One region of the Streptomyces sp. YGL11-2 genome, then DNA from elsewhere that is predicted to be linked to it. Evidence: predicted binding sites of a transcription regulator. Region 1 holds the regulator's gene; the other holds the start of a gene.
The links. The regulator HspR, encoded in region 1, represses chaperone genes until heat shock. The targets are predictions, from matches to a motif close to TTGAGNNNNNNNNNCTCAA.
Positions count from the first base shown of each region.

Region 2: lon (endopeptidase La) is a predicted target of HspR. The motif match lies at 1,910-1,928, and genes of this name have one in related genera.

Region 1 covers NZ_JBNHIN010000002.1:385,748-395,985, forward strand. Annotated here, with positions in the region: gene dnaK (molecular chaperone DnaK) at 1-1,771, shown strand, start outside; gene grpE (nucleotide exchange factor GrpE) at 1,768-2,454, shown strand; gene dnaJ (molecular chaperone DnaJ) at 2,500-3,672, shown strand; gene ACO1BR_RS04095 (heat shock protein transcriptional repressor HspR) at 3,674-4,129, shown strand; gene ACO1BR_RS04100 (hypothetical protein) at 4,202-4,606, opposite strand; gene ACO1BR_RS04105 (pyridoxamine 5'-phosphate oxidase family protein) at 5,093-5,497, opposite strand; gene ACO1BR_RS04110 (Uma2 family endonuclease) at 5,527-5,991, opposite strand; gene clpB (ATP-dependent chaperone ClpB) at 6,303-8,957, shown strand; gene ACO1BR_RS04120 (YbjN domain-containing protein) at 9,078-9,608, shown strand; gene ACO1BR_RS04125 (hypothetical protein) at 9,732-10,238, opposite strand, start outside.
Region 2 covers NZ_JBNHIN010000003.1:133,027-143,264, forward strand. Annotated here, with positions in the region: gene ACO1BR_RS05240 (rhomboid-like protein) at 1-761, shown strand, start outside; gene ACO1BR_RS05245 (pentapeptide repeat-containing protein) at 905-1,765, shown strand; gene lon (endopeptidase La) at 1,951-4,437, shown strand; gene ACO1BR_RS05255 (lysozyme) at 4,494-5,351, opposite strand; gene ACO1BR_RS05260 (MarR family winged helix-turn-helix transcriptional regulator) at 5,672-6,202, shown strand; gene ACO1BR_RS05265 (hypothetical protein) at 6,234-7,079, opposite strand; gene ACO1BR_RS05270 (nitrate- and nitrite sensing domain-containing protein) at 7,702-10,238, shown strand, end outside.

The DNA.
Region 1 (10,238 bases):
CGCCGAGGGCGCCAGGACCACGCCGTCCGTCGTCGCCTTCGCCAAGAACGGCGAGGTGCTGGTCGGCGAGGTCGCGAAGCGCCAGGCGGTCACCAACGTCGACAGGACCATCCGGTCGGTCAAGCGCCACATGGGCACCGACTGGAAGATCAACATCGACGGCAAGGACTTCAACCCGCAGCAGATGAGCGCCTTCATCCTGCAGAAGCTCAAGCGGGATGCCGAGGCGTACCTGGGCGAGAAGGTTGTGGACGCGGTCATCACCGTCCCCGCCTACTTCAACGACTCCGAGCGCCAGGCCACCAAGGAGGCCGGCGAGATCGCGGGTCTCAACGTCCTGCGGATCGTCAACGAGCCGACCGCCGCCGCCCTGGCCTACGGCCTGGAGAAGGATGACCAGACCATTCTGGTCTTCGACCTCGGTGGCGGCACCTTCGACGTCTCGCTGCTGGAGATCGGCGACGGCGTCGTCGAGGTGAAGGCCACCAACGGCGACAACCACCTCGGTGGTGACGACTGGGACCAGCGCGTCGTCGACTACCTGGTCAAGCAGTTCGCCAACGGCCACGGCGTCGACCTCTCCAAGGACAAGATGGCGCTCCAGCGCCTGCGCGAGGCCGCGGAGAAGGCGAAGATCGAGCTGTCGTCGTCCACCGAGACGACGATCAACCTGCCCTACATCACCGCCTCCGCCGAGGGCCCGCTCCACCTGGACGAGAAGCTCACCCGCTCCCAGTTCCAGCAGCTGACCGCGGACCTGCTCGACCGCTGCAAGACCCCGTTCCACAACGTCATCAAGGACGCCGGTATCGCGCTGTCCGACATCGACCACGTGGTCCTGGTCGGCGGCTCGACCCGTATGCCGGCCGTCGCCGAGCTGGTCAAGGAGCTGACCGGCGGCAAGGACGCCAACAAGGGCGTCAACCCGGACGAGGTCGTCGCCATCGGCGCCACGCTCCAGGCCGGTGTCCTCAAGGGCGAGGTCAAGGACGTCCTCCTGCTGGACGTCACCCCGCTGTCCCTCGGCATCGAGACCAAGGGCGGCATCATGACCAAGCTCATCGAGCGCAACACGACCATCCCGACCAAGCGGTCGGAGATCTTCACCACGGCCGAGGACAACCAGCCGTCCGTGCAGATCCAGGTCTACCAGGGCGAGCGCGAGATCGCGGCGTACAACAAGAAGCTCGGGATGTTCGAGCTGACCGGTCTGCCGCCGGCCCCGCGCGGTGTCCCGCAGATCGAGGTCTCCTTCGACATCGACGCCAACGGCATCATGCACGTCACGGCCAAGGACCTAGGCACCGGCAAGGAGCAGAAGATGACCGTCACCGGCGGCTCCTCGCTGCCGAAGGACGAGGTCGACCGGATGCGCGAGGAGGCCGAGCGCTACGCGGACGAGGACCACAAGCGCCGCGAGGCCGCCGAGACCCGCAACCAGGGCGAGCAGCTGGTCTACCAGACCGAGAAGTTCCTCAAGGACAACGAGGACAAGGTCCCCGCTGAGGTGAAGACCGAGGTCGAGACCGCCGTCGGCGAGCTGAAGGAGAAGCTCAAGGGCGAGGACACGGCCGAGATCCGCACCGCCACCGAGAAGGTCGCGGCCGTCTCGCAGAAGCTGGGTCAGGCCATGTACGCCGACGCCCAGGCCGCGCAGGGTGCGGCCGGTGCCGAGGGCGCCCAGGCCGGCCAGCAGGCCAAGGCCGAGGAGCACATCGTGGACGCCGAGATCGTCGACGACGAGAAGCCCAAGAAGGACGGTGCGGCGTGACGGAGGAGACCCCGGGCTTCGACGAGAAGCCCGACGTCCCCTCCGACGCCGCCCCCGAAGACGCGGCGCAGGCCGAGTCCGCCGACAAGGCGGGCTCGGCCCCGGCCGGGGACGTACAGGACGTGGCGCTCCAGGCGCAGCTGGACCAGGTGCGTTCGGCGCTCAACGAGCGCACGGCGGACCTCCAGCGGCTCCAGGCGGAGTACCAGAACTACCGCCGCCGGGTGGAGCGGGACCGGGTCACGGTCAAGGAGATCGCCGCGGCGAATCTGCTGTCCGAGCTCCTTCCGGTGCTCGACGACGTCGGCCGGGCCCGTGAGCACGGCGAACTGGTCGGCGGCTTCAAGTCGGTCGCCGAATCACTGGAGACCGTGGCCTCCAAGCTCGGTCTGCAGCAGTTCGGCAAGGAGGGCGAGCCCTTCGACCCGACGATCCACGAAGCGCTGATGCATTCGTATGCGCCGGACGTGACGGAGACGACATGCGTCGCCATCCTGCAGCCCGGGTATCGCATCGGTGAGCGGACGATCCGCCCCGCGCGGGTCGCCGTCGCCGAACCGCAGCCGGGTGCGCAGAGCGCCAAGTCCGCCTCCGACGAGGACGCCAAGAGCCCCAAGGGTGCCAAGGGCGCCAAGGGTGCCAAGGCTTCGGACGAGGAGAGCGGTGGCCCGGACGAGGGCTGACGTAAGGGCGGCAGAGAGAACCGCGCGGAAGGAGGGACGTCGGGGATGAGCACCAAGGACTTCGTCGAGAAGGACTACTACAAGGTCCTCGGCGTCCCGAAGGACGCCACCGAAGCGGAGATCAAGAAGGCGTACCGCAAGCTGGCCCGCGAGTTCCACCCGGACGCCAACAAGGGCGACGCCAAGGCCGAGGAGCGCTTCAAGGAGATCTCCGAGGCCAACGACATCCTGGGCGACGCCAAGCGCCGCAAGGAGTACGACGAGGCCCGGGCGCTGTTCGGCAACGGCGGCTTTAGGCCCGGCCCCGGAGGCGGCGGCAGCTTCAACTTCGACCTGGGCGACCTCTTCGGGGGCTCGCACGGTCAGGGTGGCAGCGCCGGCGGCTTCGGCGGCGGGCTCGGCGACGTCTTCGGCGGCCTGTTCAACCGCGGCGGCACCGGTACGCGCACGCAGCCGCGCCGCGGCCAGGACATCGAGTCCGAGGTGACGCTCAGCTTCACCGAGGCGGTCGACGGGGCCACGGTCCCGCTGCGGATGTCCAGCCAGGCGCCCTGCAAGGCGTGTTCGGGCACCGGCGACAAAAACGGTACGCCTCGGGTCTGCCCGAACTGCGTCGGCACCGGTCAGGTCAGCCGGGGTGCGGGCGGCGGCTTCTCGCTCACCGACCCGTGCGCCGACTGCAAGGGCCGCGGCCTGATCGCCCAGGACCCCTGCGACGTCTGCAAGGGCAGCGGGCGGGCGACCAGTGCCCGCACGATGCAGGTCCGCATCCCCGCGGGCGTCTCGGACGGGCAGCGCATCCGGCTGCGCGGCAAGGGCGCTCCCGGTGAACAGGGCGGCCCGGCCGGCGATCTGTACGTGGTCGTCCATGTCGACGCTCACCCGGTCTTCGGCCGCAAGGACGACAACCTCACCGTCACGGTGCCGGTCACCTTCCCGGAGGCCGCGCTCGGTGGCGAGATCAAGGTGCCGACACTGGGCGGACCGCCGGTGAAGCTCAAGCTGCCGGCCGGCACTCCCAACGGACGCACGATGCGGGCCCGCGGCAAGGGCGCGGCCCGTAAGGACGGCACCCGCGGTGATCTGCTGGTCACCATAGAGGTGATCGTTCCCAGGGATCTCAGCGACAAGGCAAGGGAGTCGCTGGAGACCTATCGCGAGGCGACCGCGGGCCCGGACCCGCGGGCAGAGCTGTTCAAGGCCGCGAAGGGAGCTTGAGATGGACAGCCGGGGCGGGCAGCGTCGTAACCCGTATGAACTGACCGATGAATCGCCGGTGTACGTCATCTCCGTCGCGGCTCAGCTCTCCGGCCTGCATCCGCAGACCCTGCGGCAGTACGACCGCCTGGGCCTGGTCTCCCCCGACCGTACCGCCGGCCGGGGCCGCCGGTACTCCGCCCGCGACATCGAACTGCTGCGCACCGTCCAGCAGTTGTCGCAGGAGGAGGGCATCAACCTCGCCGGCATCAAGCGCATCATCGAGCTGGAGAACCAGGTCGCGGCCCTCCAGCAGCGGGTCGCCGAGCTCCAGGGCGCCCTGGAGGGCGCGGCCAGCGCGATGCGGCAGCGGGAGGCGGCGGTGCACGCCTCGTACCGCCGCGATCTGGTGCCGTATCAGGACGTGCAGCAGACCAGTGCGCTGGTGGTGTGGCGGCCCAAGCGGTCGTCGGAGTAGCGCGCGGAGCGCCACCGCCACTCGTCCGTGCGCGCAAGGGCCGGGGAGACCACCCCGGCCCTTCGCGTGTCGTCAGCAGCCGTTGTATCCCGCGGTCGGCATCGAAAGCCGCCGGTGCACATGGGACTTCATCGCGAGCGTGTAGACCGGCTCGTCCAGATCGGCGGTCTCCAGGCGGACGCCCGCCGCCGCGCACCGCCGGCCGAACTCGTCGGCCCCGTCGATGGCGTACTCCAGCGCCCGGCGGTTGGGCGTCACGAACACATCGACCCGGCCCTCTTCGACGTCGCTCCACAGTGCGTTGTGGTCGACGCGCAGCTGGTGCAGGCTGAGCTGGCAGGTCAGGTGGTAATCACGGGCTGCCGCCCACTGTTTGCACATGTCGTGCTGGCTGCGGTCGTCGACCAGGAACGGATCCTCGTCCAGCTCGGACAGCGGCATCAGGCAGGCGATCGCCGTCACTCGGACCGAGTTCATCGTGCCCTCCGGGGCGTGGCGACTGTGGGGGCGACGATACTCCCGCCGACGGCCCGCGGTGGAGGGGCTGCACCGGGTGGCGAGGCGTATCCGCAGGCATGGCAGATCTTCCAGCCGTCCTGGTTCACGGCGAGCTGGCCGCCGCACCGGGGGCAGTTCTCGGCGTACGGCCGGGGCGGGACGGGGCGCGGACGGCGTGGAACGGTCGTCGCGATACGTGATGCCGACGCCATGCGGCCTCCAGCTGCCGTCTTTGTGCCCGGGACAGGTCCGATGCCGCTCGCCGTTGTGCGGAGGTGTTCGTTCCTGCCGTTCCTGAGTACCAGGAAGGCGCCCGATGGCGGATCCGGAGGGTTCGTTTTCGGCCAGGTCCGGACCAGTGCGCGGACACGGCGCCGCCCGGCGCGCGTACGGGTCCGGAACGGGGCTCGTGGAACGCGTGGGACTCGTCGAAGGGGCTCGTGAAAGGGACTGGGCCGCGGGCTCTCAGGCCCGTCCGAGGGCCTTGGTCACCGAGATCTCGATCATGACGCGATCGGGGTTGGGCTCCGGGGTCCGGCCGTACCGCTCGGCGTACCGGCGCACCGCGTCGGCCACCGACTCGGCGTCCGTACGCACCCGGGCGGTGCCCTCCAGCGTCGCCCAGCGACCGCGGTCCACCTGGCACACCGCCACGGTGGCCCCGTCCGCTCCGGCGGCCAGGACGTTCTTGACCTTGGTGCTGTCCTTGCGGGTGATGATCCGCGCGATCCGCTGCCCGGCGTCGTAGGTGACACCGACCGGCACGACATGCGGTGTGCCGTCCGTACGCAGGGTCGTCAGCGTGGGCATGAAGTACTCGCCCCAGAAGGCGAGGTACTCGGGGGCGAGGGCGCTCAGGTCGTGGGCCATGGGGGCCAGGGTAGTTGGGGGCCGGAGGGTCAGAGGAAGTCGGCCGTCTCCAGGTCGAAGGAGAAGGGGGCGGGGAGGGGGAGGGGCTTGCCGAAGGGGGTAGTGACGTGCGATTCGAAATCGCCGTCGGAGGGCTCGTGGAAGAGCATGGCGGTGGCTCGGTCGCGGTCTATCAGCAGATAGAGAGGCGTGCCTCCGAGGGCATAGCTGCGGCGCTTGGCGGTTCGGTCGAGTTCCGGCCGGTCGCCCGTCACCTCGATGACCATCTTCAGCTCCGCGCCGGGTCTCCACCACGGCGGGGTGCCCCGGAACTCCCGGGTTCCGACGATCGTCAAGTCGGGGATCACGTGGTTGTCGGGATGCGAGCCGGACGACGGCAGGATCAGCCCCTTGTGCGCGGATAGGTCGAAATCTGGGCGGTTCCGCAACAGCTGCTCCGTGAAGCTGCTGAGGCAGTGTTCGTGGTTCCCGGCCGGTGCCGTCGTCACCACCATCTCGCCCTCGATGAGCTGAGCCCGTACGCACTTGGGTGCTGCCGCGTCCAGCTCGTGGAAGATCTCCAGCAGGATCGCGGACTGGGCGTCGGTCTCGCGGGGGGGGGCTTGGCGGTCATGCCTCCCAGACTGCCGGGCGACTGCGCGCCCCGGTGGCGGTGTCCGGTCGGTTCACCCGTGGGTGGGAAAGGAACCTTGAGTGGAATAGACTCAACTTATCGCACGTTGGCCAAAGCAGGGCTAGCCCCCGCGGCGGGATCGGTACGCAGAAGCGCGCGCAGCGCACAGGGCACGAGGAGGATCACGAGGACGTGGACGCCGAGCTGACCAACAAGAGCCGGGAGGCGCTGAGCGCCGCCAATGAGCGGGCGATCGCCGCCGGGCATGCGGACATGACGTCCGCGCATCTGCTGCTCGCGCTGCTGGCGGGGCGGCCCGATGACAACGCCAACATCATGGACCTGCTGGCGGCCGTCGAGGCGGACGCCGTCGCGCTGCGCTCCGGGGCCGAGCGCCAGCTCGCCGGGCTGCCCAGCGTGCAGGGCTCGACCGTGGCCCCGCCGCAGCCGGACCGCGAGCTGCTCGCCGTCATCGCGGACGCCGCCCAGCGGGCCAAGGACCTGGGCGACGCGTACATCTCGACCGAGCACCTCCTCATCGGCATCGCCGCCAAGGGCGGGCGCACCGGCGAACTGCTGGAGCAGCAGGGCGCCACGGCCAAGAAGCTGCTGGCCGCCTTCGAGGCGAGCCGCGGCGGCCGGCGGGTGACCACCCCGGACCCGGAGGGCACGTACAAGGCGCTGGAGAAGTTCGGCACGGACCTCACCGCGGCGGCCCGCGAGGGCAAGCTCGACCCGGTCATCGGCCGGGACCACGAGATCCGGCGGGTGGTGCAGGTGCTGTCCCGCCGTACGAAGAACAACCCGGTCCTCATCGGCGAGCCGGGTGTCGGCAAGACCGCCGTCGTCGAGGGGCTGGCCCAGCGCATCGTCAAGGGCGACGTCCCCGAGTCGCTGCGCGACAAGCGGCTGGTCGCGCTCGACCTGGGCGCGATGGTCGCCGGCGCGAAGTACCGCGGTGAGTTCGAGGAGCGGCTCAAGACCGTCCTGGCCGAGATCAAGGACAGCGACGGCCAGATCATCACCTTCATCGACGAGCTGCACACGGTCGTGGGCGCGGGCGCCGGCGGCGACTCGTCCATGGACGCGGGCAACATGCTCAAGCCGATGCTGGCCCGCGGCGAGCTGCGGATGGTCGGCGCCACCACCCTCGACGAGTACCGCGAGCGCATCGAGAAGGACCCGGCGCTGGAGCGGCGCTTCCAGCAGGTGCTGGTCGCCGAGCCGACCGTCGAGGACACGGTGGCGATCCTGCGCGGGCTCAAGGGCCGCTACGAGGCCCACCACAAGGTGCAGATCGCGGACTCGGCGCTGGTCGCCGCGGCCACCCTCTCGGACCGCTACATCACCTCCCGGTTCCTCCCCGACAAGGCCATCGACCTGGTCGACGAGGCCGCCTCCCGGCTGCGGATGGAGATCGACTCGTCCCCCGTCGAGATCGATGAGCTCCAGCGTGCCGTCGACCGCCTCAAGATGGAGGAGCTGGCGCTCCGCAACGAGACCGACGCCGGCTCCGTGCAGCGGCTGGAGCGGCTGCGCAAGGACCTTGCCAACAAGGAGGAGGACCTGCGCGGTCTGACCGCCCGCTGGGAGAAGGAGAAGCAGAGCCTCAACCGCGTCGGCGAGCTGAAGGAGCGGCTCGACGAACTGCGCGGCCAGGCCGAACGCGCCCAGCGCGACGGCGACTTCGACACCGCCTCCAAGCTGCTGTACGGGGAGATCCCGTCCCTGGAGCGGGAGTTGGAGGAGGCCGCGCGGGCGGAGGCCGAGCAGGAGGCCGCCAAGGGCGCCGGGACCCGGGAGCCGATGGTCAAGGAGGAGGTCGGCCCGGACGACATCGCGGACGTGGTCGGCTCCTGGACCGGCATCCCGGCCGGGCGCCTCCTGGAGGGCGAGACCCGGAAGCTGCTGCGGATGGAGGAGGAGCTGGGCAAGCGGCTGATCGGCCAGGGCGAGGCGGTGCGCGCGGTCTCCGACGCGGTGCGCCGCACCCGCGCCGGTATCGCCGACCCGGACCGGCCCACCGGCTCGTTCCTCTTCCTCGGCCCGACCGGTGTCGGCAAGACCGAGCTGGCCAAGGCGCTGGCGGACTTCCTCTTCGACGACGAGCGGGCGATGGTCCGGATCGACATGTCGGAGTACGGCGAGAAGCACAGCGTGGCCCGGCTGGTCGGCGCACCGCCCGGCTACGTCGGCTACGAGGAGGGCGGCCAGCTGACGGAGGCGGTCCGCCGCCGCCCGTACAGCGTGGTGCTGCTCGACGAGGTCGAGAAGGCCCACCACGAGGTCTTCGACATCCTGCTCCAGGTGCTCGACGACGGCCGCCTCACGGACGGCCAGGGCCGCACCGTCGACTTCCGCAACACCATCCTCATCCTCACCTCCAACCTCGGCTCCGCCTTCCTGATGGACCCGCTCCTGAAGGAGGAGCAGAAGAAGGAGAAGGTGCTGGAGGCGGTCCGCGCCTCCTTCCGCCCCGAATTCCTCAACCGCCTCGACGACCTGGTCGTCTTCCACCCCCTCGGCACCGACCAGCTCCAGCGGATCGCCCAGCTCCAGCTGAGCCACCTCCAGCACCGGCTGAGCGAGCGCCGCCTCACCCTGGACGTCAGCGACCGGGCGCTGGCCTGGCTCGCCTGGCTCGGCCGGGAGCCGGTCGCAGACGCCCCGGCGCCGGACCTCTCGTACGGTGCCCGGCCGCTGCGCCGCCTGGTCCAGACGGCCATCGGCGACCAGCTGGCGCGCGCCATCCTGGCGGGCGAGGTGCTCGACGGGGACACCGTCCGGGTGGACGTGGACGGGGACGGCGAGGGCCTGACGGTGGCGGCCGCTCGACCGGCCGGCTGACCGTCCTGCGGCGCCGCGCCCTCCGGCCACCCCGGATGCGCGGCGTCTGCCGGTCCGGGGTTGCCAGGACGGGGCGCATATGGGGGAGGATGGCAGAGACCATACGAAGGGAATTCCACGGTGAGCATCGACCCGTCCTCGATTCCGAATTTCGGGGGCCAGCCCGAACCGCAGCCGTCGGGGCCTGATGGTCCCGTCGTGCCCGACCAGGACCTGGTCAAGCAGCTCCTCGACCAGATGGAGCTGAAGTACGTAGTCGACGAGGAGGGTGACCTCGCCGCCCCGTGGGAGCAGTTCCGCACGTACTTCATGTTCCGGGGCGAGGAGGAGCAGCAGATCTTCTCCGTCCGGACGTTCTACGACCGTGCCCACGGCATCGACGAGAAGTCGAAGCTGCTGGAGGCGATCGACGACTGGAACCGCCGGACGCTGTGGCCCAAGGCGTACACCCACACCCATGACGACGGCACGGTCCGTCTGATCGGTGAGGCATCGATGCTGGTCGGCACCGGTGTTTCGCTCGAACACTTCGTGTCGAGCACGGTCAGCTGGGTCCGCGCCTCGATCGAATTCGACAAGTGGATCGTCGAGCAGCTCGGTCTGGAGGCCGAGATCGAAGGCGACGAGAAGCCGGGGGACGACGAGGGCTGAGCCCCGTCCGACCCGCACCCCGGCTGCGCGGGCCCCGGGAGCCGACCGTTGTCGGTTCCCGGGGCCCGCGTACGTCTGTGACGCCGTTACAGGCGCGCCCCGGGAGCTGCCGCTGCCACGACGTCACAGCGGCAGCGACGCGATCGCCAGCAGATAGACCCCGTACCCGAGCGAGAGCGCGGCCAGCGCGCCGGCGACCGGGACGGCGGTGCGGATCCGGGCCCGCGCCAGCGCCCGCGCCGCCGGCAGCAGCAGCGGAAAGGCCGGCAGCAGGAAGCGCGGCTTCGACGGGAAGTAGCCGGTGCCGCCGAGCGCGATGGCGACCAGGACCGTGGTGTAGACGAGCAGCGCGACCGGCGGCCGGTCCAGCACCAGCAGCGCGTACAGCAGCAGTGCCACGGCGATCACCGCGACCGCGATGAAGTGCACCGGCGGGGCGCCGGAGAGCACCAGGTGCCTGATCTCCTGCAGTGTGTCGCGCCCGAAGTCGAAACGGGAGCCCCACAGCTCCTGTACGTCGAAGTACCCCAGCGGCCCGCCGCCGGTCCGCGCGCCGACCCACAGCACGTATCCCAGCCAGCCCGCCGGCGCGACCAGCACGGCCGCCACCGGCCGCAGCCCCGGCCCCCG
Region 2 (10,238 bases), on a different contig from region 1:
TGGCGGCGGTGGCGCCGGCCACGGCGGCCGCGGACGCCGCCGGCGGTGCGGCGCCGGACGCCGACGCCCGCCGCCCGTGGACGGGACTGAGGCCCTGGCGGCTGCTCCCCACTCCCACCGGCACCCCCTTCACCTTCGGCTACGCGCTGCTGCTCGTCGCCACCTCGCTCTTCGCCGACCACGGCGACCCCGCCCTGGTCGCCTCGCTGCTCCAGGGCTCCAGTACGGACGTGACCCATCTCGCGCACGACCCGCTGCTGGTGCTGGTCGCCAGCGCCCTGTGGATAGCGGGCGGACTCGGCTCCTCGTTCGCCCTGGTCTTCCTCGTCGTGGTGACGGCCCTGGAGCGGCGGATCGGCGGGCCGCGCACCGCCGCGGTCTTCTTCGGCGGGCATGCGCTGGCCACCCTCGCCACCGAAATGCCGGTCGGCTTCTCCGTGGCCGCGGGCCGGCTGCCGGACAGTGCGCTGCACCGCCTCGACTACGGCATCAGCTTCGGCGTGATGACCTGCACGGGAGCCCTGGCGGTCCTGCTGCCCGGCTGGCTGCGCTGGCCCCTGCTCGCCGCCGTCGGCTCCATGGGCGTCACCGATCTGCTGACCTCTGTCGACCCGATGACCGACTGGGGCCATCTGCTCTCGCTCGCCCTGGGCGTGGCCGCCTGGCCGCTGCTGCGCCGCTGGCGCGACCAGCGCGCCGGGCCCGCGCCGCTCCTCGGGGACCTGGGGCACCCGGCCCTGCGCGCCCCGCGAACGTACTGAGGCGCCCCGCGCGCCCGGCGCCGCCACTTCTTCGCGGAGACCGTCAATTCCTTACGGAGACCGCCGCGTCGTGGCGGAGAATGGTGCCCTTCGCGGGCGCCACGACCGAGCGCGCCCGCCGGCCGTAGGAGCAGAGAAGAGCCGTGTCGCACGACCGCCGCCCGTCGAAGGACCGCGAACCGACGCCTCCGCAGGCCCCGGACGCCGCTCGGCTCCCGCTGCTCTCCGACTGCGGCAGCTGCTTCGGGCTGTGCTGTGTGGCGCTGCCGTTCGCGGCCTCGGCGGACTTCGCGGTCGACAAGGAGGCCGGGCGGCCCTGCCCGAACCTGGGGACCGACTTCCGCTGCGGGATCCACGCCGAGCTGCGGCCGCGCGGCTTCTCCGGCTGCACCGTCTTCGAGTGCTTCGGCGCCGGCCAGAAGGTCTCCCAGGTCACCTTCGAGGGGAAGGACTGGCGGCAGGCGCCGGGGACCGCCCGGGCGATGTTCGCCGCGTTCGGCGTGATGCGGCAGCTGCACGAGCTGCTCTGGTACCTGGCCGAGGCGCTGACGCTGCCGGCGGCCCGTCCGGTGCACCGCGAGCTGCGGGCCGTACAGGAGACGACCGAGCGGCTGACGCTCGGCGGCGCCGAGGAACTGGCCGGCGTGGACGTGGCCGCCCACCGGGGCGAGGTCAACGCCCTGCTGCTGCGGGTCAGCGAACTCGTACGGGCGCAGGTCCCGGGCCGCAAGAAGGAGCGGCGGGGGGCCGACCTGATGGGCGCCCGGCTCAAGGGCGCGCAGCTGCGGGGAGCCAACCTCCGGGGGGCCTACCTGATCGCCGCCGACCTCCAGGGCGCCGATCTGCGCAGCGCCGACCTGATCGGGGCCGATCTGCGGGATGCCGATCTGCGCGGTGCGGATCTGACGGGCAGCATCTTCCTGACCCAGGCGCAGGTGAACGCGGCCCGTGGCGATGCGGCCACCAAGCTGCCGCCGGGGCTGCGCCGCCCCGCCCACTGGTAGCCCGGTAGCCCGTCCTCTTCTCCCCGCTGCTTCTTCCTCCCCACTTCCCTGCGGTCGGGCCCTCCGCGCGTGTGCCCGCGCCCAGTTGCCCCGTTGATCGCTCACAGCGAACGCGTGGCCGGAACATCCGTGGACGCCCTGGCATTGAGTGGATAAAGCTCAACTTGCTTGCCGAAGGGGAGATCATGACTGCTGAGTCGCCGGCATCCGCATCGCTCACCCTGCCCGTGCTGCCCCTCGATGACGAGGTCGTCCTGCCCGGCATGGTGGTGCCGCTGGACCTGTCCGACGCCGACGTACGGGCGGCGGTGGAGGCCGCGCAGGCCGCCGTGTCTTCGGGTCCTTCGGGGCCTTCGGGTAACAAGCCGAGGGTGCTGCTTGTGCCCCGGGTCGACGGGACGTACGCGGCGATCGGCACGCTGGGGAGGATCGAGCAGGTCGGGCGGCTGTCCGACGGCGACCCCGGGGCGCTGATCCGCGGCCTGGGCCGGGTGCGGATCGGCTCGGGCACGACCGGGCCGGGGGCCGCGCTGTGGGTGGAGGGGACCCCCGTCGAGGAGAAGGCGCCCGAGCCCCTCCCGGGGGCGGTCGCCGAACTGGTCACGGAATACAAGGCGTTGGCCACCAGCTGGCTCCGCAAGCGCGGGGCCTGGCAGGTCGTCGACCGGGTCGCCGGCATCGACGACGTGCCGACGCTCGCCGACAACTCCGGATACCTGCCGTTCCTGACCACCGAGCAGAAGCTCCGGCTGCTGGAGACCACCGACCCGGTCGCCCGCCTGAAGTACGCCACCGAGGTGCTGCGCTCCCATCTGGCCGAGCAGGACGTGGCCGAGTCCATCGCCAAGGACGTCCAGGAGGGCGTCGACAAGCAGCAGCGGGAGTTCCTGCTGCGGCGGCAACTGGAGGCGGTCCGCAGGGAACTGGCCGAGCTGAACGGCGATCCCGAGGACGAGGGGGGCGACTACCGCGCCCGGGTCGAGGCCGCCGACCTGCCGGAGGAGGTCCGCAAGGCCGCCCTGAAGGAGGTCGACAAGCTGGAGCGGGCCAGCGACCAGAGCCCGGAGGGCTCCTGGATCCGCACCTGGCTGGACACCGTCCTGGAACTGCCGTGGAACGAACGCACCGAGGACGCCTACGACATCGCCGGTGCCCGGCGGGTCCTGGACGCCGACCACTCCGGGCTGGTGGACGTCAAGGAGCGGATCAGCGAGTATCTGGCGGTGCGCAAGCGGCGGTCGGAGCGCGGGCTGGGGCTCGTCGGGGGCCCATCGAAAGGGGCATCGCGCAGCGATTCGGGCCGGGGTGGTGGTGGGCGACGGGCGGGCGGCGCGGTGCTGGCTCTCGTGGGACCGCCCGGCGTCGGCAAGACCTCGCTCGGTGAATCCGTCGCGCGGGCCATGGGGCGGAAGTTCGTCCGGGTCGCGCTCGGCGGCGTACGGGACGAGGCGGAGATCCGCGGCCACCGGCGGACGTATGTCGGCGCGCTCCCCGGCCGGATCGTGCGGGCCGTCAAGGAGGCCGGTTCGATGAACCCGGTGGTCCTCCTCGACGAGATCGACAAGGTGGGCTCGGACTACCGGGGCGACCCGGCCGCCGCCCTCCTGGAGGTACTGGACCCGGCCCAGAACCACACCTTCCGGGACCACTACCTGGAGGTCGAACTGGACCTGTCCGACGTGGTGTTCCTGGCCACCGCCAACGTCCTGGAGTCCATCCCGGAGCCGCTGCTGGACCGGATGGAGCTGGTCCGGCTCGACGGCTACACCGAGGACGAGAAGGTCGTCATCGCCCGGGACCACCTGCTGCCGCGCCAGCTGGAGCGGGCCGGCCTGGAGCCCGGCGAGGTGACCCTGGAGGACGCGGCGCTGCGCCGGCTGGCGGGCGAGTACACCCGCGAGGCGGGCGTACGGAATCTGGAGCGGTCGGTCGCCCGGCTGCTGCGCAAGGTGGCGACCCAGCACGAACTGGGCGAGCGGGAGCTGCCGTTCACGGTCGGCGTGGAGCAGCTGCGCCCGCTGATCGGGCGCCCGCACCACACCCCGGAGTCGGCCCAGGACCCGGCCGAGCGGCGGACCGCGGTGCCCGGTGTGGTCACCGGCCTCGCGGTCACCGGCGCCGGCGGCGACGTGCTCTACGTGGAGGCGTCGCTGGCGGATCCGGAGACCGGGGCGTCGGGGCTGCAACTGACCGGCCAGCTGGGCGACGTGATGAAGGAGTCGGCGCACATCGCGCTGTCCTTCCTGCGCTCGCACGGCGCGGAGCTGGAACTCCCGGTCGGTGACCTCAAGGAGCGCGGGGTGCATCTGCACGTACCGGCAGGTGCCGTCCCCAAGGACGGCCCCAGCGCGGGCATCACGATGACCACCGCGCTGGCCTCGCTGCTCTCGGGCCGCCAGGTGCGGCCGGACGTCGCGATGACCGGCGAGGTCTCGCTCACCGGGCGGGTGCTGCCGATCGGCGGCGTCAAGCAGAAGCTGCTGGCGGCGCACCGGGCGGGCATCACGACCGTGATCATCCCCAAGCGGAACGAACCGGATCTGGACGATGTTCCCGCGGAGATCCTGGCATCGCTGGAGGTGCACCCGGTCGCCGATGTCCGGCAGGTGCTGGAGCTGGCCCTGACCCCGGCGGCGCAGGGGGCCGACCCCGGGGTCCCGCTCGCGGCGTGACGGCCCGCGGCGGCCGGCCCGCCCCCCTCGCGGGGGACGGGCCGGCCGCCGTGCGCTCACCCGTTGGCCAGCGCCCGGAGGCGGTCCATCGACCCGTTGAAGCGGTTGTGGTCACCGACCGCCGGGCCGGTCGAGGTGTACTGCCAGATGGTGTGGAAGCCCCAGCCGGCCGGGAGTTCGCCGACCGAGGAGCCGTAGCGCGGCACCCACAGCGGGTTGATCCGGCCGAAGGCCGCGGAGTTGCCGGTGCACTGCTTCCACCAGCCGGTGGAGGTGTAGAGCACGGCGTCCCGGCCGGTGCGCGCCTTGTAGGTGGCGAACCAGTCCTTCATCCAGTTGACGAGGCCGGTCGGGCTGAGCCCGTAGCAGGTCGCGCCGTAGGGGTTGTACTCCATGTCCAGGGCGCCGGGCAGCGTTCTGCCGTCCTTGGACCAGCCGCCGCCGTGGGCGACGAAGTAGGCGGCTTGGGCGGCGCCGCCGGAGGTGTCGGGAGTGGCGAAGTGGTAGGCGCCGCGGATCATGCCGGCGCGATAGGAGCCGTTGTACTGCTGCGCGAAGTACGGGCTGGTGTAGCTGGTGGACTCGGTCGCCTTGACGTAGGCGAACCGGACGCCGCTGTTCCAGAGGGTGGACCAGGCGACGTTGCCGTTGTGGCTGCTGACGTCGACGCCCTCGACGGACGCGGTGAGCGAGGGCGGCGGCAGGATTCCGGTCGTGGCGCCCTCGTGCCGGGCGACCTGGGAGCCGGCCCAGTCCTGGTCGGGGTGGGCGGGTTCGGGGGTGTGCCGGCCGGCCGCCGCGCCGGCCGTACCGGGCAGGCCGAGGAGCAGGGCGACGGTCGCCAGGAGGGCTCCGGCCGCGGTCGCGAGGGAGTGCACGGGGCGGTGGGGGGTTCCGGATCTGAGCACGGGCATACGTGCCTCCGTGGATCTCGGTGGATCTCGCTGCGGTGACGTTGCGGAGAAATGACCTTGAGGGGGGAGGAACTGGCACCACTGATTGGTGTGGCCATGCCAGATCAGACGATACGCGCGTAGACCCCCGTGCCAAAAGAGGGTCGTGGGGCTTCCGTTGGTCTAATCCTGCGAAATACTGGCCCAACTGCGGTTTCGGCGGCCCGGAAGAGAAATTTTCAGGCAGTGAAACGCGGGAATTGCTGGAAATAGAGGAAAACGCGGGAAAGGGCGCTGACGTGCACAACACCGGAGCCGGCGGTACGGCGGACGGCGAACCGATGGGCGTGGACCACGTGTTCCTGGCCCTGGAGCGCGAGTTGGCTGTATTCCTCCGCCGCGCCCGCGCCTCGTCCGGCGAGATGTCCCGCGAGGTGCACCCCGACCTCGAATCGGCCGCCTACGGCCTGCTGATCCGGCTCGCCGACGCCGGATCCCAGCGCGCCACCGACCTCGCCGGCTTCTTCGGCGTCGGCAAGGCGACCATAAGCCGCCAGCTGCACGCCCTGGAGCGGCTCGGGCTGGTCGCCCGCGAACCGGACCCGGCCGACGGCCGCGCGGTCCTGGTGCGGATCACCGACGAGGGCCGCGCGCGCTTCGACCGCGTCCGCACCGCCCGGCGCGCCCGCTATGCCCGCCGGCTGGCCTCCTGGGACCGCGCCGAGGTCGCCGAACTCGCCCGCCTGCTGCACCGGCTGAACGCCGAGCAGGAACAGGAGGGCGAGCCCGGGGAGCAAGGGGAGCAGGAGGGGGAACGCGAGAGAGAAGGGGAGGGGCTGCCCGGGGAGGACGGCCGGGGGCGGTGCCGGTAGCGGTGGCCGGAGCCGCCCGGCCGCGGTCCGGTCACGGGGCCACGTGGACCACCGCCGCATCGTCCCGGGCCTTCCCCCGGGGGTGTGCGGCGCCCTCCGGGTCGGCGGCCTCGGCCGCCCGTACCCGGTCGATCAGCGCCTGCGGGCCGGACGTGGCCACCAGCGCCACGCAGTCCGCCCAGGAGCCCTCCCGGAAGACCTCGACCCAGCGGCTCGCGCCGTCGCTGAGCGCGGTCAGCGAGCGCAGCCGCGCGCGCGGGGTGCTGCCGGTGACCGCGCGGGCGGCGACGGCCGGGTCGGCGGCGGCGGTGAAGAAGCCGCCCTCGGCGTTGCGCAGTGCCTCGACCGCGCGGACGTAGGCGCCGGCCGCGGCGGCGCGTTCGGCGGAGCCGCGCGGCAGGGCCCGTACGGCGGCGCGCTGTTCGCGGACCGCGGGCGGGAGTTCGCCGAGCCGGGTGTCCTGTACGGGATGCACCGAGCCGTCCGCCTTCTCCAGAAGCAGGACGGAATCGGAGAGCACCAGGTGGTCGACGGTGCGGTCGGACCAGCGCGCGGCGACCACCGTTGCCTGCGGAGTGCGAGGGTGAGAAAGGTCACAGGTGTCCCGATGATTCTCGGCCGTCCTGGAGATGGCCGCGGCGAGCACCTCAGTGAGCGTCATATCCCGGTGTGAAACCGACAGTTCGAGCATTGCGCCGCCGAGTCGCGCGGTGAACCACGGCACGGAATGGACGCACCCGTAGTCCCCTTCGGGGGGTGTCACGCCGTCCAGCAGGATCAGGACGCCGCCCTGGCCGGAGGCGGGCAGGGCGACGGACGCGTAGTCCTCGTTTGGGCGTTGGGGATCGCCCGGCTCTGTCGCGAGTTCGATGCGCATGGCGGAAAGTCTGCCGGAGGTGGCCGGATCGCGACTGTGGCCGGGCGCTGCCTGCGGTGGTGGCGTACGGCCAGGTCAGCGGGGTGCCGTCGGGTCGGGCGGGCCGAACGTCCGGCTGCGGGCGCGCATCCTTCCAGGACCGGCACGCATCTCCAAACCCGTCCGGGGGCTGCGCGAGGTTGCGGCCAGAATTGGTACCGCGCGGAAGTTGATGGTCAAACTCCGTTTGATGTTCACTCGTTCAGGTGGCCGGGCATGTGTTGCCGAGCCACTGCGCGGCGCCGATGGAATGGTCATTTCCCGGATCAAATGGGGTGGGCCAGGACGTTCGTCGCGACGCGCACAGCCGGGCTGTTCCCCTTCGCGGAATTGTGTGCGCTGCCGCGGTTTTCGCGCAGGTCCGCCCCGCGAAACGGGAGCGAGCCGGGTCCGCGACGCCGGCACGGCGTGGGCAGGCGAGACAGGAATGCGAGCAGCGGTGCGGAAGATGCGGCTTCGGGGCGGCGCAGGGAAGCCGGGTTCACCGGCCGGTCCGGTCTTGGTACCGGGTACGGCTCCCGGCGCGACGGGCAGTGGCGCGGACGGTACGGAACGGCGCCCCGCGCGGGTGCGCAACCGGCTCATGGGAGCCGTCGCGGTGGTCGCCGTCGCCGTCCTCGGAGCCGGCGCCCCCGGCCTGGCGACCGTCGCCGACAACGCCGACACCAGCCAGCAACTGGTCGATTTGGCCCAGCTCAACGCGCACGCCATCACCCTGGCGCACTCCCTCGCCGACGAGCGCGACGCGATGACCGCGTACGTGGCCGCCGGGCGCACCGGCAGCAACCTCAGCGCGGCCCCCACCTCCTCCCAGCGCGCCCAAGTGGACCGGCAGATCGGCGAGCTGCGCTCCGACGCCCAGGGCTCGGCCGGCGCCACCACCGCGTTCGCGGCCGCCGACAAGCTCCTCAAGGAGCTGCCGCAGACCCGCCAGAAGGCGCTCGCCGGGTCCGCCACCGCCGACCAGGTCCACGACGCCTACAGCCAGGTCGTCCAGGCGCTCGGCGCGATCAGCGACGACATCGCCCGCGGGCTGCCCGGCCGGGCCGACCCCGCGGACGCCGACACCCGCGCGCTGCCCGCCCTCGGCCGGGCCGCCGACCAGGCCGCCAGCACCCGCGCGCTGCTGATGGCCGGGCTCAAGGCGGGCGGTGCGCAGCCCCGGCTGACCGCCGCCGCCCAGGTCGCCCACATCCGCGAGCAGGGCGCGCTGGACGACTTCAACCAGGCCGCGAGCCAGGGCGGCCGGGACCGCTACCAGCGCACCGTCAACGGCCCCGACGTCGACGGCGCCGAGCGCTATCTGACCCAACTGACCGACCATCCCTATCTGGACCCCGCCGCCATCGCGCTGAGCCGGAGCCGGGTGCAGGCCGCGCTCACCGCCCGGATCGGGCTGATGCGGGGCACCCAGTCCGCGATGGCCGCCGCCGACGTCCAGCGCCTGGGCACCCTGCGCGACGACGATGTGAACCAGCTGGAGATCCGCATCGCGCTGGCCGGCGCCTGCCTGCTGCTGGCCGTCGGCGCCGGCGTCTGGGCCGCCCGCACGATGACCCAGCCGCTGGCCGCCCTGCGGCTCGGCGCCGGCCGGGTGGCCGCGGACCCCACGCATGAGGAGCCCGTCAACTACACGGGCCGCAACGACGAGTTCGCCGCCGCCGTACGCTCCGTCAACGCGCTGCACGCGCAGGTCGCCGAGGCGGCCCGGCGCACCACCGAACTGGAGGGCGAGCGCAAGCGGCTGGTAGGCGGCCGGCAGCGGCTGGTGGCCCAGGGCGAGGTGCTCCAGGAGCAGGCGGAGACCCTCAAGGAGGAGGTCGCCGACCTCCAGGAGCGGCTGGCCGCGCTGCGCACGGGCGTGCACGGCCGGTTCGTCAACCTCGCGCTGCGCACCCTCGGCCTGGTCGAGCGCCAGCTCGGGGTCATCGAGTCGCTGGAGGAGAGCGAGCAGGACCCGGAGCGGCTGGAAACCCTCTTCAAGCTGGACCACTTCGCCGCGCGGATGCGCCGCAACAGCGAGAACCTGCTGGTCCTGGCGGGCGCCGAGCAGCACGGCGGCAACCACCCCGGGCCGGTCCCGCTGCTGGACGTGCTGCGCGCCGCGGTCAGCGAGATCGAGCGGTACGAGCGGGTGCGCATCGGGTCACTGCCGCCGCACTCGCAGGTCGCCGGGTTCGCCGCCGACGACGTCAGCCACCTGGTCGCCGAACTCCTGGAGAACGCCACCGCGTTCTCGCCGCCGGACGCCCATGTCGAGCTGTCCGGCTGGCTCCTGGAGAGCGGCGAGCTGATGCTCTCGGTCCAGGACGAGGGCATAGGGATGACCCCCGACCGGCTGGCGGAGCTCAACGAGCGACTCTCGGAGGGCGAGGCCGCCGCGACCTCCGAGACCGTCGACGAGGCGCTGGGCCTGGGCCTGTACGTGGTGGTGCGGCTGGCCGCCCGGCACGGCGTACGGGTCCAGCTGCGCGCCCAGGAGCAGGGCGGGATCGCCGCCGTCGTCGTGCTGCCAGGCTCGATCCTGCCCACCCGTCCGGCGCCCGGCACCGTCGTGCCCGGACAGGGCGGCGCCGGGACCGCGCCGAGCCTGCCGGGCTCGGTCGCGGAGGCGAACTCCAACACCCTGCAGACGCGGCTGAACCGGCTGGATCCCGCGCCGGCCGCGCAGGGCGGCCCCGCGCCCGCCGAGGAGCCCGCCGCCCAGGACGCGCCGCGGCCCGCCGCGCAGGACGCCCCGCGGCCGGCACCGGTGGAAACCGCCGAACCGGCCGCCGCCGAGGACCCGTTCGTGGCCGCGGCCGAGCGCGCCATCGACGCGGCCGGGCTCGGCGCCCCGGCCGAGCCGGAGCCGGTCCGCCCGGCCGCCGACGTGCCGTCCGCCGCCCCGGAGACCGCGCCCGCCGCCGAGGGGCCCGAACCGAGCCCGTACGGCCCGCGGTCCTCCGGCCCGTACGCCACGGCCGCGCCCGCGGGCACCGGCGGCACCGCCGGCGAGCACACCCGCACCGAGGACACCGTGTCCCCGGCCGACGGCACCCGGGCGCCCGGCAAGGGCCGTCACGCCACCCCGGCGCCCGCCGCCCCGGCGCCCGCCGCCCCGGCCGAGGCCGCCCCGGA